3 regions of the Clostridium sp. D5 genome follow, and region 1 is predicted to be linked to each of the others. Evidence: riboswitches for the same ligand, from Rfam matches in the RefSeq annotation. Region 1 holds a riboswitch; each other region holds the start of a gene.
The links. A riboswitch is a leader RNA that binds a small molecule or an ion and turns the genes downstream of it on or off. The one in region 1 is predicted to bind cobalamin.

Region 1 (3,281 bases):
ATTCATCCGGAAGCACCAGATAGAGCTTGTCATAGATGCTACTCATCCCTTTGCCCGTCTGGTTACGGAGAACATAAAAAATGCCTGCAGCAGAAGTGAGGCCGGGTATATCCGTTGTCTGCGCGATGAGAGCAGTACCGGCGGCGCTCATTCATATGAGAATATGGTACTGGTGGATTCCGTAGCAGAGGCAGTGGAATATCTGAAAACACGGGAAGGCAGGATTTTCATTTCCACAGGAAGCAAAGAATTAAAGCTGTATACAGAAATAGAGAATTATAAAGAGCGGTGTTTTGCCAGGGTTCTGTCTACGAAAGAGTCCGTGGAAGAGAGTGTGGAGCTTGGGTTTAAGGGGGCTCACCTCATTGCCATGCAGGGGCCCTTTTCGAAGGAACTGAATATCGCCATGCTTAAGGATACGGATGCAGATTATTTTGTGACAAAAGAATCCGGCAAAGCTGGGGGATTTGAGGAAAAACTGGAGGCGGCAAAAGAGACAGGAGTAACGCTGGTAGTGATCGGAAGGCCTGCAGAGACGGGGCACAGCGTAGAAGAAACAAAAAAATATCTTCAGAATATTCTGAATACGGAGGGCAAAGGGGTCTGACCCCTTCTTAAAAAATTACACAAACTAGGAAAAAAAGTACAAACAGCAACATTGAAAATCGGATACAATGCTAAGTAGTGAAAATTGCATATTATGACAAATTATGATAAAATAAATAAGGTTATGAATGAGGTGTATGAATGAAAAACGGACTGATACATATCTACTGTGGAGATGGAAAAGGGAAGACGACCGCTGCAACAGGACTTGCAGTCAGGGCCGCAGGGAGTGGAATGAAAGTTCTGTTCGCGCGCTTTTTGAAGAATGAAGTTTCCGGTGAGCTGAAGATACTGGATGCGGTGGATGGGATTACAGTTCTTCATGTGGACAAAGCGTTTGGATTTTTTAATACGCTGTGTGATAGAGAAAAGGCGGAGGCAGAGGAGACTTATGCCCGGCTTTGGGATACAGTCTGTGACAAAGCGGTATCCGGGCACTTTGATTTGCTAGTGATCGATGAGTTTATGGCCGCCTATAATTATGGCCTCATTGAGCACAATAAGGCACTGGCCTTTTTGGAAAGTAAACCAGAGGAACTGGAGGTCGTCCTGACCGGACGGAATCCGGATGAGAAGCTTATTAAGCTTGCGGACTATGTTTCCGAGATCAAGAAGATCAAACATCCCTTTGACCGGGAGATCCGGGCAAGACGGGGAATCGAGTTTTAGGAGGAGATACCTCTGTATAAAAAATGACCCAAAGGGCAGCGTGCTCTTTAGGTATATAGTTCAGGTCTGGCATACAATTTAGAAGTAAGCTGTCCCGATGCAGTATCCGAATCTGCTGAGGGCGGCCTAAGGGGAAGCAGGTGTGAATCCTGCACAATACCCGTTGCTGTATAGGTGGAATGGTATCCATTATGTCACTGTGAGAGTTCTCATGGGAAGGCGGAATACCGTGCAGATGCCTTAGTCAGAAAACCCGCTTTTAAATGGATCTGAATGGTTACGGGAATATGACCGGGTGTTATGCTGCAGATCTCGTACGATTTTGTGGTATACCTGGGAGGTATTTCGAAACAACAATATCACAAAAAAGGAGAGAGAGACATGTCAAAAAAAGAAAAAATCTTACTCAAGGCAGCCATCGCATTCGCGCTGATGTTTGCCGTCACACCGGCTGTTAATGCAATGCATATCATGGAGGGTTACCTTCCGGTAAAATACTGCATTGCCTGGGGCGTAATCTGTGTCCCGTTTCTGGTTGCCGGCCTGATATCCCTGAAAAAAAGAGTGAAAGAAAATAGAAAATCGATCATGCTGATTGCTATGGCAGGGGCGTTTATTTTTGTAATATCATCCCTGAAAATACCGTCAGTGACAGGAAGCTGTTCCCATATGACCGGAACCGGACTGGGAGCAATCCTGTTCGGACCTGCGGCAGTCAGTGTGCTGGGAATTATCGTACTTTTATTTCAGGCGATTCTGCTCGCTCACGGCGGACTGACAACACTGGGAGCCAATACGTTCTCCATGGCGATTGCAGGACCGCTTCTGTCATTTGGAATATACCAGCTCTGTAAAAAAATGAATGTTAACCGTAAAATATCAGTATTCCTGGCCGCTTTTCTGGGAGATATCTTTACATACTGTGTGACCAGTATCCAGCTGGCACTTGCATACCCATCCGAGGCGGGCGGCGTAGCGGCATCCGCTGTCAAATTCCTGGGAGTATTTGCACCGACACAGCTGCCGCTGGCAGTCATCGAGGGTATTCTCACAGTCATCATCGTAATCGGACTGGAAGCTTATGCAAAACCGGAACTGAAAGCAATCGGATTTTTAAAGGAGGCAAAATAAGATGAGTAAAAATACGAAAACAGTTATCATTCTTCTGATCGTAGCTGTATTGATTGCAATTGTGCCCCTGTTCGCAAAAAAAGGCGCTGAGTTCGGCGGTTCAGATGATGCAGGGAGCGTCATGATCGAAGAAATACAGGGAGAATATACTCCATGGTTTACACCGGTGCTTGAGACTGCGCTAGGGGGAGAACTGCCGGGTGAAGTGGAAAGCCTGATCTTCTGTCTTCAGACAGGAATCGGAGTCGGTATTATCGCTTTTGTAATGGGACGATTCGTAGAAAGAAAAAAATGGCAGAACAAGACGGAATAAAGTTCTGGGAAGGAAGGCAGCATGATTGTAGTAGATAAGCTCTGTTATCGCTCCGGTTTAAGATATGTAAATGCAGGTGAAAAGTTTGCATTTTCCATGATAACTCTGCTGTTCTGCGTTATCAGCCGTTCACTGGTCATTGCCGGTATTGTTTTTGCAGTCAATGCATACCTTACCGTGAAAAAAGGACATATAGCGGCCAAACAGTATGTAAAGCTGCTGGCTGTGCCTTTTACATTCCTTATATTGAGTACACTGGCGATCATAGTCAATATCTCAAAAGTCCCACTGGATGCCTATGCAATTCCAGTGGGCAGCTTTTTTATCACGGGTAGTTTTCAGTCCCTGCTTTTCGGGATACAGCTGATTGCAACAGCCATGGCAAGCGTGACCTGCCTGTACTTTTTATCACTCAATACAACAATGACTGATATCCTGGGTGTTCTTACAAAACTGCACTGTCCGGAGATATTGACGGAACTTATGCTTTTGATTTACCGGTTCATTTTCGTGCTGATGGACACGGCATCCGCCATCATGGTGTCTCAGAAGTCAAGACTGG
Region 2 (3,281 bases), on a different contig from region 1:
CCTTATTTGTAAAGCTATAGAATTTGTTTTTCACTTTATTAAAGATAAAAAATAGAATATTGAATGTAAATGCCGCCAGTCTCTTTATGTACCTGAGAGCTACTGGCGGTTTATTTTTATCTGCAATTTTATATCAGGAAGAGGGAAATGCGTCCAGAAACTCCATGTAAAGCTGATTGAGCTGGCTTAGCTTCTGCGCGGAAAAACTGTTCAGAACTTTTGCATATCGGACTTCAAGAGCCTTTTCTTCCTTGTGGTGCTGTTTACGTCCTTCGGAAGTAAGGGTAAGCAGCATACTGCGTCGGTCTCTGGGATTAGGCATCTGGCGGATATACCCCTTTTCGGTCAGCTGTGCCAGAATCCGGGTGACTGTTTGTTTCGGGATAAATATATATTCGCTTAAATCACTGGGCCGCAGTCCTTCGGGCTGATACATAAGCAGGTCCAGAATTAAATATTCGGTATCCTTATTATTGCCGAACTGCCGCTGTTCACGGTAGAACAGCTGGTTATGTGTTTTAAAGAGCTGGAAATCATAGTCAATGTTACCGTCTTCCTCTGTATCGGCAGGCTTTACACAATAAATTGAAAACAGGGGATGATTCGTCGAAGCTTTTGAGCTGCCGTGTGGGTTTAATTTTCCGCTGATATTCCTCGTACATTCACAGTGCACAAAGCCTAGATTGCGAAGTGTTGCGATGTCCCATTCCGGACGCTGCACATAGCTGATTGGAAGGAGAGAGGTATAGGCATCGCACTCAGCAAAGATTGCTTTTTCATCTGGTGTGGTTCCAAGATCTTTGAAACCATCTTTTCCGTAATTGGCATCACAGTTAAAGAAGCATCCGCCGGGTTTCAGTACCCGGAATATTTCCATGTAGACGCACCGGGGATCCAGTATAGTCCAGATTGTGCTGCGGCAGATTACCACATCAAAGGAACCGCTTGGAAAATCCAGCTGATGGGCATCCATCTGAAGAAACGTCACAGAAAAACCGGATTCAGCCGCAGCAGACCTGGCCCGTTTGAGCATGTGGCGGGAGATATCAACAGCAGTAACTTTATGGCCCAGAGAGGCACATACAATTGCCATAAAACCAGTGGCAGTACCGATATCCAAAATCTTCAGCGGTTTGTCAGAAACAGGCAGGATGGATTTCATTTCAGACTTCCAGAACTGAAATTCCCGGCCATGTAAATGTTTCTGTCTCATCTGGTCGTAGCTGGTAGCGCGGATATCCCAGTATACGGTTATGCGGTCTTTCAGATTTATATCCATTGGTAATACTCCTTTGATAACATAATTAATAAAACTTGTAATAGTATTAGATTAGCACAGCATACTGAGAAAAACAATCATAAGAAAAATGACAGGCTGTTGACAAGGGGAAAAGTGTATGATAGTATAATGTAGTACCGAATGGGACTAAATAGAAACTTAATATAGTGCAGATAGAATGCCTGCAAGAAAGAATTGCAGTATTGTCGGAAGATATACGTTTTTCCAACAATAGGGAAACAGGTGCAAATCCTGTGCAATGCCGTTGCTGTAAGAGTGGAGCATATTTCAATAAGCCACTGGGAAACCGGGAAGGCGAAAGTATGCGGAGAAGCTCAAGCCAGAATACCGGTTCTAACTGTTATTTTCATGCTGCGAGCCACAGCTAAGAAAATTCTTTTTGCGTTAAAAGCCGTTGTGCTTTTGCGCTTAATTAGTATGGGAAAACCTGAACATTGGAAAAGGATATGTCTGTGGACATGTCCTTTTTTTATTTCATTGGAAATTCCAAATTTGAATGCCAGTTCTGATCTTTTATCAGAAAACAGTCAGGGGAGGTAGTAAAATGCTTCGATATATCATAAAACGCATGGCGGCGCTGATCATTATACTGTTCGGCTTATCTGTACTGACCTTTTGCCTGACCAATGTCCTGCCATCTGATCCGGCACAGCAGATGATGGAAAGTATGGGGGCAGGAAGTGACCCTGAAGCAATCGGTAAGCTGAAAGCGGAATATGGCCTGGACCAGCCTCTGCCTGTTCAGTACCAAAACTGGCTGGCGGGCGTGCTGCACGGGGATTTTGGAAATTCGGTAAAGTATGGGCAGCCGGTCTCGGAAATCCTGGCAAGGAAGCTGCCGAATACGATTAAGCTGGCATGTTCCTCCTTCATACTTATGCTGATGATTGCATTGCCTCTTGGTATTCTCTCTGCGGTTTACCATAATAAAACCGCAGATTATATCATCCGTTTTCTGGCATTCATAGGGGAGGCGATGCCAAGCTTCTGGATTGCACTGATCCTGATCTATTTGTTTGCCGTAAAGCTGCAGGCCCTTCCTGTGGGAGGCTCTGAGAGTATAAAACAGATGATTATGCCTGATATTACGCTGGCGTTTGGCATGGCGGCATCTTATATCCGGCGTATCCGCACGGCCATGCTGGAAGAGATGCATGAGCCCTATATTATGGGAGAACTTTCCAGGGGGATTTCAAAGAGGCGCATTATTCTGCGCCATGTGCTGCCTAATTCGCTTTTGACTATTATTACACTTCTGGGCATGTCGTTTGGAGGACTGCTGGGCGGAACAATGATCGTAGAGACCATTTTCAGCTGGAACGGCATAGGCAGTGCGGCAGTAAATGCTATCACGAACAGGGACTATCAGCTGATACAGGGATATGTTATGTGGATGGGGGTGATTTATGTATGTGTGAATCTGGCAGTGGATATATTTTACCGTTATCTGGATCCCCGGATACGGCTGGGAGGAGCGGCAAAGTGAGAAGAAAGACGAAACGGCAGAAAAGCCGTTATACCAGTTTTTTTATATGTCTTGGACTTGCCGCACTTTTCACCTTTTTTTCTGTCTATGCGGGGCGGTTTGCACCTTACGATCCTCTTGAAACAGACTATGCAAATATGCTTACTGCTCCCTCTGCGGATCATTTGTTCGGAACAGACCAGCTGGGCCGGGATCTGTTCTCGCGAATCTTGTACGGTGGGCAGACCTCTTTGCTGATTGCATATATGGTGACGGCTATTATATCTGTGGTTGGAATACTGCTGGGTATTATCAGCGGTCTTGCAGGCGGCGCGGCCGATAGTATTATTATGCGTCTGGTAGACGTTCTAATGGCATTTCCCGGCAATATCTTCGTGCTGGCTATGATAGCAGTAATGGGAACCGGCATTCAGAATCTGATTATTGCGATGTGCTTTACCGGATGGACAAAGTATACACGGGCCAGCCGGTCGCTGGTACTGTCGATTAAGAATG
Region 3 (3,281 bases), on a different contig from region 1:
GGGAACTTCCGCAATCCGGAAAATGTTTACGATCACCATACCGAACGTCAAGTATGGCCTCATCAGCGCCATATTTGTAGCATTTACATACAGCTTTACCGACTTTGGCGCTCCCTCGGTTGTGGGCGGCAACTACAACGTGCTGGCAACAGACGTTTATAAGCAGGTAGTCGGGCAGCAGAACTTTAACATGGGAGCAGTCGTGGGAATTATCCTGCTGTTTCCTGCCATACTGTCCTTTGCAGTGGACCGGATCATAAACAAGAAGCAGAATGCGGCGATCAGTGCGAAATCCATACCATACCAGATCAAACCACACAGGCCCAGCGATATGGCAGCAACCATATTCTGTCTCGTGATCACGCTGGCCATGCTGCTGTTTTTTGCAGTCGCCCTGTTTGCATCCCTGATCAAATTCTGGCCCTACAACCTGACATTTACCCTGTCCAACTACGACCTGAGCAAGATATCCTCAGGAAATGGAATCACCGCTTTCAAAAATTCCATACTCATAGCACTCATATCGGCGTTTCTGGGAACATTCGTCACATTCCTGGGAGCATACCTGATTGAGAAAAACCAGAAATTCAAGGTCAGCAGAAGAATCACATATCTGCTCTCCATTACCCCCCTGGCGATACCAGGGACCGTAGTAGGCTTAAGCTTTATCATGTTCTTCAACGCGCCAACCTTCAAAATCCCATTTATAGAAGGCTACGTATTACAGAACCCGTTCCACATCATATACGGAACCATCTGGATCATCGTACTGGCAAACATGATACACTTCTACTCCGTCCCCTTTTCCACCGCCACAACCGCCCTGAAAAGGCTGGATAAAGAATTTGAAACCGTATCCGAGTCCCTCGCAGTCCCCTTCTACAAAACCCTGCGCCGGGTAACTCTCCCCTTATGTACACCGGCAATCTGCGAAATGTGGGTATACTTTTTCGTAAACTCACTGGTAACCGTATCCGCGGTCGTATTCCTGTTCACCCCGACCGCCCCCATAGCTTCCGTGGCCATAGTCAGCCTCGAAGGCTCCGGCCAGACCGCCCCCGCAGTAGCCATGTGCATGCTCCTCCTCTTCATCAATTTGGTTGTAAGAGGTATCTACGAGGCAAGACAGCATAAAAAACAAAAGTCAAGTGTTTCGTCCTGATGTTCCAGGCAAAGCACGGTCAGAATGCCTTTCCCGCAGCATGTGTGCATGCACCGGGGCGGGCATTTTGCTGTTTTTCTGCATTAGGGAGCGGTATGGATATATGATACTATCATACGGTTACGAAAAATATAAGAACAATTTGTAATTATTTTATCTAAAATAATTCTATTATTGACAATTTTGTTTTACTAATGTATGTTTGTTTAGTAAAACTGAATCATAATATTCATTAAATGCTCGAAAGAGGTAAAAGGGAATCAGGTGAAAAGCCTGAACGGTCCGGCCACTGTATCCAGGGAGTGAAAGCTGTAATATGCCATTGCAGAATCAATATTTTTGTGAGAAGGCACAGCATGAGCGATAATCTGGAAGTCAGGAAACCTGTTTAATGAAAGAGAGAGGAAACTTCCGGTTAAAAGCTGCCTGTCTGAATATTTGGAGTTGTTATTTGTGATCATTAAGACAACTTTATTTGTGTGTATCTAAAGTATATACATATTCTGGACATTTGCTTAAAACGGGCAGATGTCTTTTATTTTGCATTGTTTCAGCAGAATCGAAAGAATGAAGTTTAATTTTTATGAGGATAGTTTTAAAAAATTACTTAAAAAAGGAGCAAAAGTATGAAATTGAGAAACAAACTGATCAGTATGATGATGGTGCTGGCATTAGGGCTGAGTATTACTGCCTGTGGGAAAAATGCTTCAGACGCTGCAGCATTAACTGAAGAAAAAGCAAAACCGGCACAGGAAGAGAAATCCGGGTCAGAGGGGAAATTTCCTTTTACATTAACAACACAGGATGATATAGAGGTGACATTCACGCATGTGCCGGAAAGAGTAATTGCAGCGAATGCAAATGCTGGTGATCAATTGATGGCAATGGGGCTGGGGGACAAAATTATCGGAAGAGCATATACAAATTCTGTAATTAACCCCGAGTGGAATGATGAATATTTGAAGATACCGGAACTTTCAGAGACAGCGCCGTCATTAGAGGCAATCCTGGCCCAGGAGCCGGATTTTATTTACGGGCGTTCCAGTGCTTTTTCTGAAAAAAATAATACGGAGCATGAAACGTTAAGCGGTTATGATATCATGTCACTTGCTTCTATTGAAGGTTATACGATCGGGGCAGACGTAGATGTTGTATATGAAGATTTTTATAACCTGGGACGTATTTTTGATCTTGAAGAGAAAGCAGACGAAATTGTAGAGGAAATGAAGGCTCAGATTGAGGCCGCAGAAAAAGCAGTAAAAGATCAGGAAACTGTAAAAGTATTTGTTTATGATATGGCTCAGGATGGAGGGGCCTATACCTGTGGAAATAATTTTACTGCAAAACTGATTGAACACGCGGGAGGGAAAAATATTTTCTCCGATATGGATAAGACATGGGCGAATGTAAGCTGGGAAGAAGTTGTAGAGCGTGCACCTGAAGTCATTGTTATAAACAATTACGGTGATACTTCTTTAGAGCAGAAAATATCCGAACTGAAAGAAAATCCGGCGTTGGCAACCGTGCCGGCAATAGTAAATGACAGAATAATATCGGTAAATCTTTGTGAGGTATTCGCAAGTTCAATGACCGGAGATACTATAGAAAAATTTGCAAAAGCTTTCCATCCGGACTGCTTTGAATGAAAGTGATGTACAGGTATGAAGAATATTTGCATGACTATAAAGAACCACAGCGTTAGATGTTCAATTATTCTTTGTATACTGCTGATAATTTCTATTGTTTTGGCCGTCGGAACAGGGCCGGTTACCATAGACTTTATTTCCGTCTGGAAAATCGTGCTGCATAACATATCCGAATACGTCGGGCTGGAACATCTGATTTCTATAGAAGATATTAAAAGCAGTACACAGAATATAGTCTGGTTTTTAAGGGTTCCAAGAGTGCTCCTGGGAGGCCTTGTGGGAGCGGGACTTACGCTTTCTGGAATCTGTATGCAGGCATTCACAAAAAATCCGCTTGCAGAACCTTATGTCCTGGGAATCTCATCCGGGGCATCTCTGGGAGCCGTGCTGGCAATGCTTGCCGGAGTCTGGCTCCCATGGGGCGGAAGGCTGACTGTATCTGCAGGGGCTTTTGCCGGAGCCCTGGTATCGAT

Region 2: it holds a riboswitch for cobalamin, as region 1 does, so the genes downstream of both, nikB (nickel ABC transporter permease) here and HMPREF0240_RS07560 (energy-coupling factor ABC transporter permease) in region 1, are expected to answer to the same signal.
Region 3: it holds a riboswitch for cobalamin, as region 1 does, so the genes downstream of both, HMPREF0240_RS04890 (ABC transporter substrate-binding protein) here and HMPREF0240_RS07560 (energy-coupling factor ABC transporter permease) in region 1, are expected to answer to the same signal.

The regions. Positions count from the first base shown of each region.
Region 1 is NZ_GL870810.1:262,550-265,830, forward strand. It holds gene cobK (precorrin-6A reductase) at 1-607, shown strand, start outside; gene HMPREF0240_RS07555 (cob(I)yrinic acid a,c-diamide adenosyltransferase) at 748-1,275, shown strand; cobalamin riboswitch at 1,359-1,551, shown strand; gene HMPREF0240_RS07560 (energy-coupling factor ABC transporter permease) at 1,657-2,406, shown strand; gene HMPREF0240_RS07565 (cobalt transport protein CbiN) at 2,408-2,719, shown strand; gene cbiQ (cobalt ECF transporter T component CbiQ) at 2,741-3,281, shown strand, end outside.
Region 2 is NZ_GL870815.1:1,642-4,922, forward strand. It holds gene HMPREF0240_RS15380 (methyltransferase domain-containing protein) at 134-1,279, opposite strand; cobalamin riboswitch at 1,461-1,651, shown strand; gene nikB (nickel ABC transporter permease) at 1,845-2,786, shown strand; gene nikC (nickel transporter permease) at 2,783-3,281, shown strand, end outside.
Region 3 is NZ_GL870809.1:1,159,971-1,163,251, forward strand. It holds gene HMPREF0240_RS04885 (putative 2-aminoethylphosphonate ABC transporter permease subunit) at 1-1,162, shown strand, start outside; cobalamin riboswitch at 1,380-1,569, shown strand; gene HMPREF0240_RS04890 (ABC transporter substrate-binding protein) at 1,789-2,808, shown strand; gene HMPREF0240_RS04895 (iron ABC transporter permease) at 2,824-3,281, shown strand, end outside.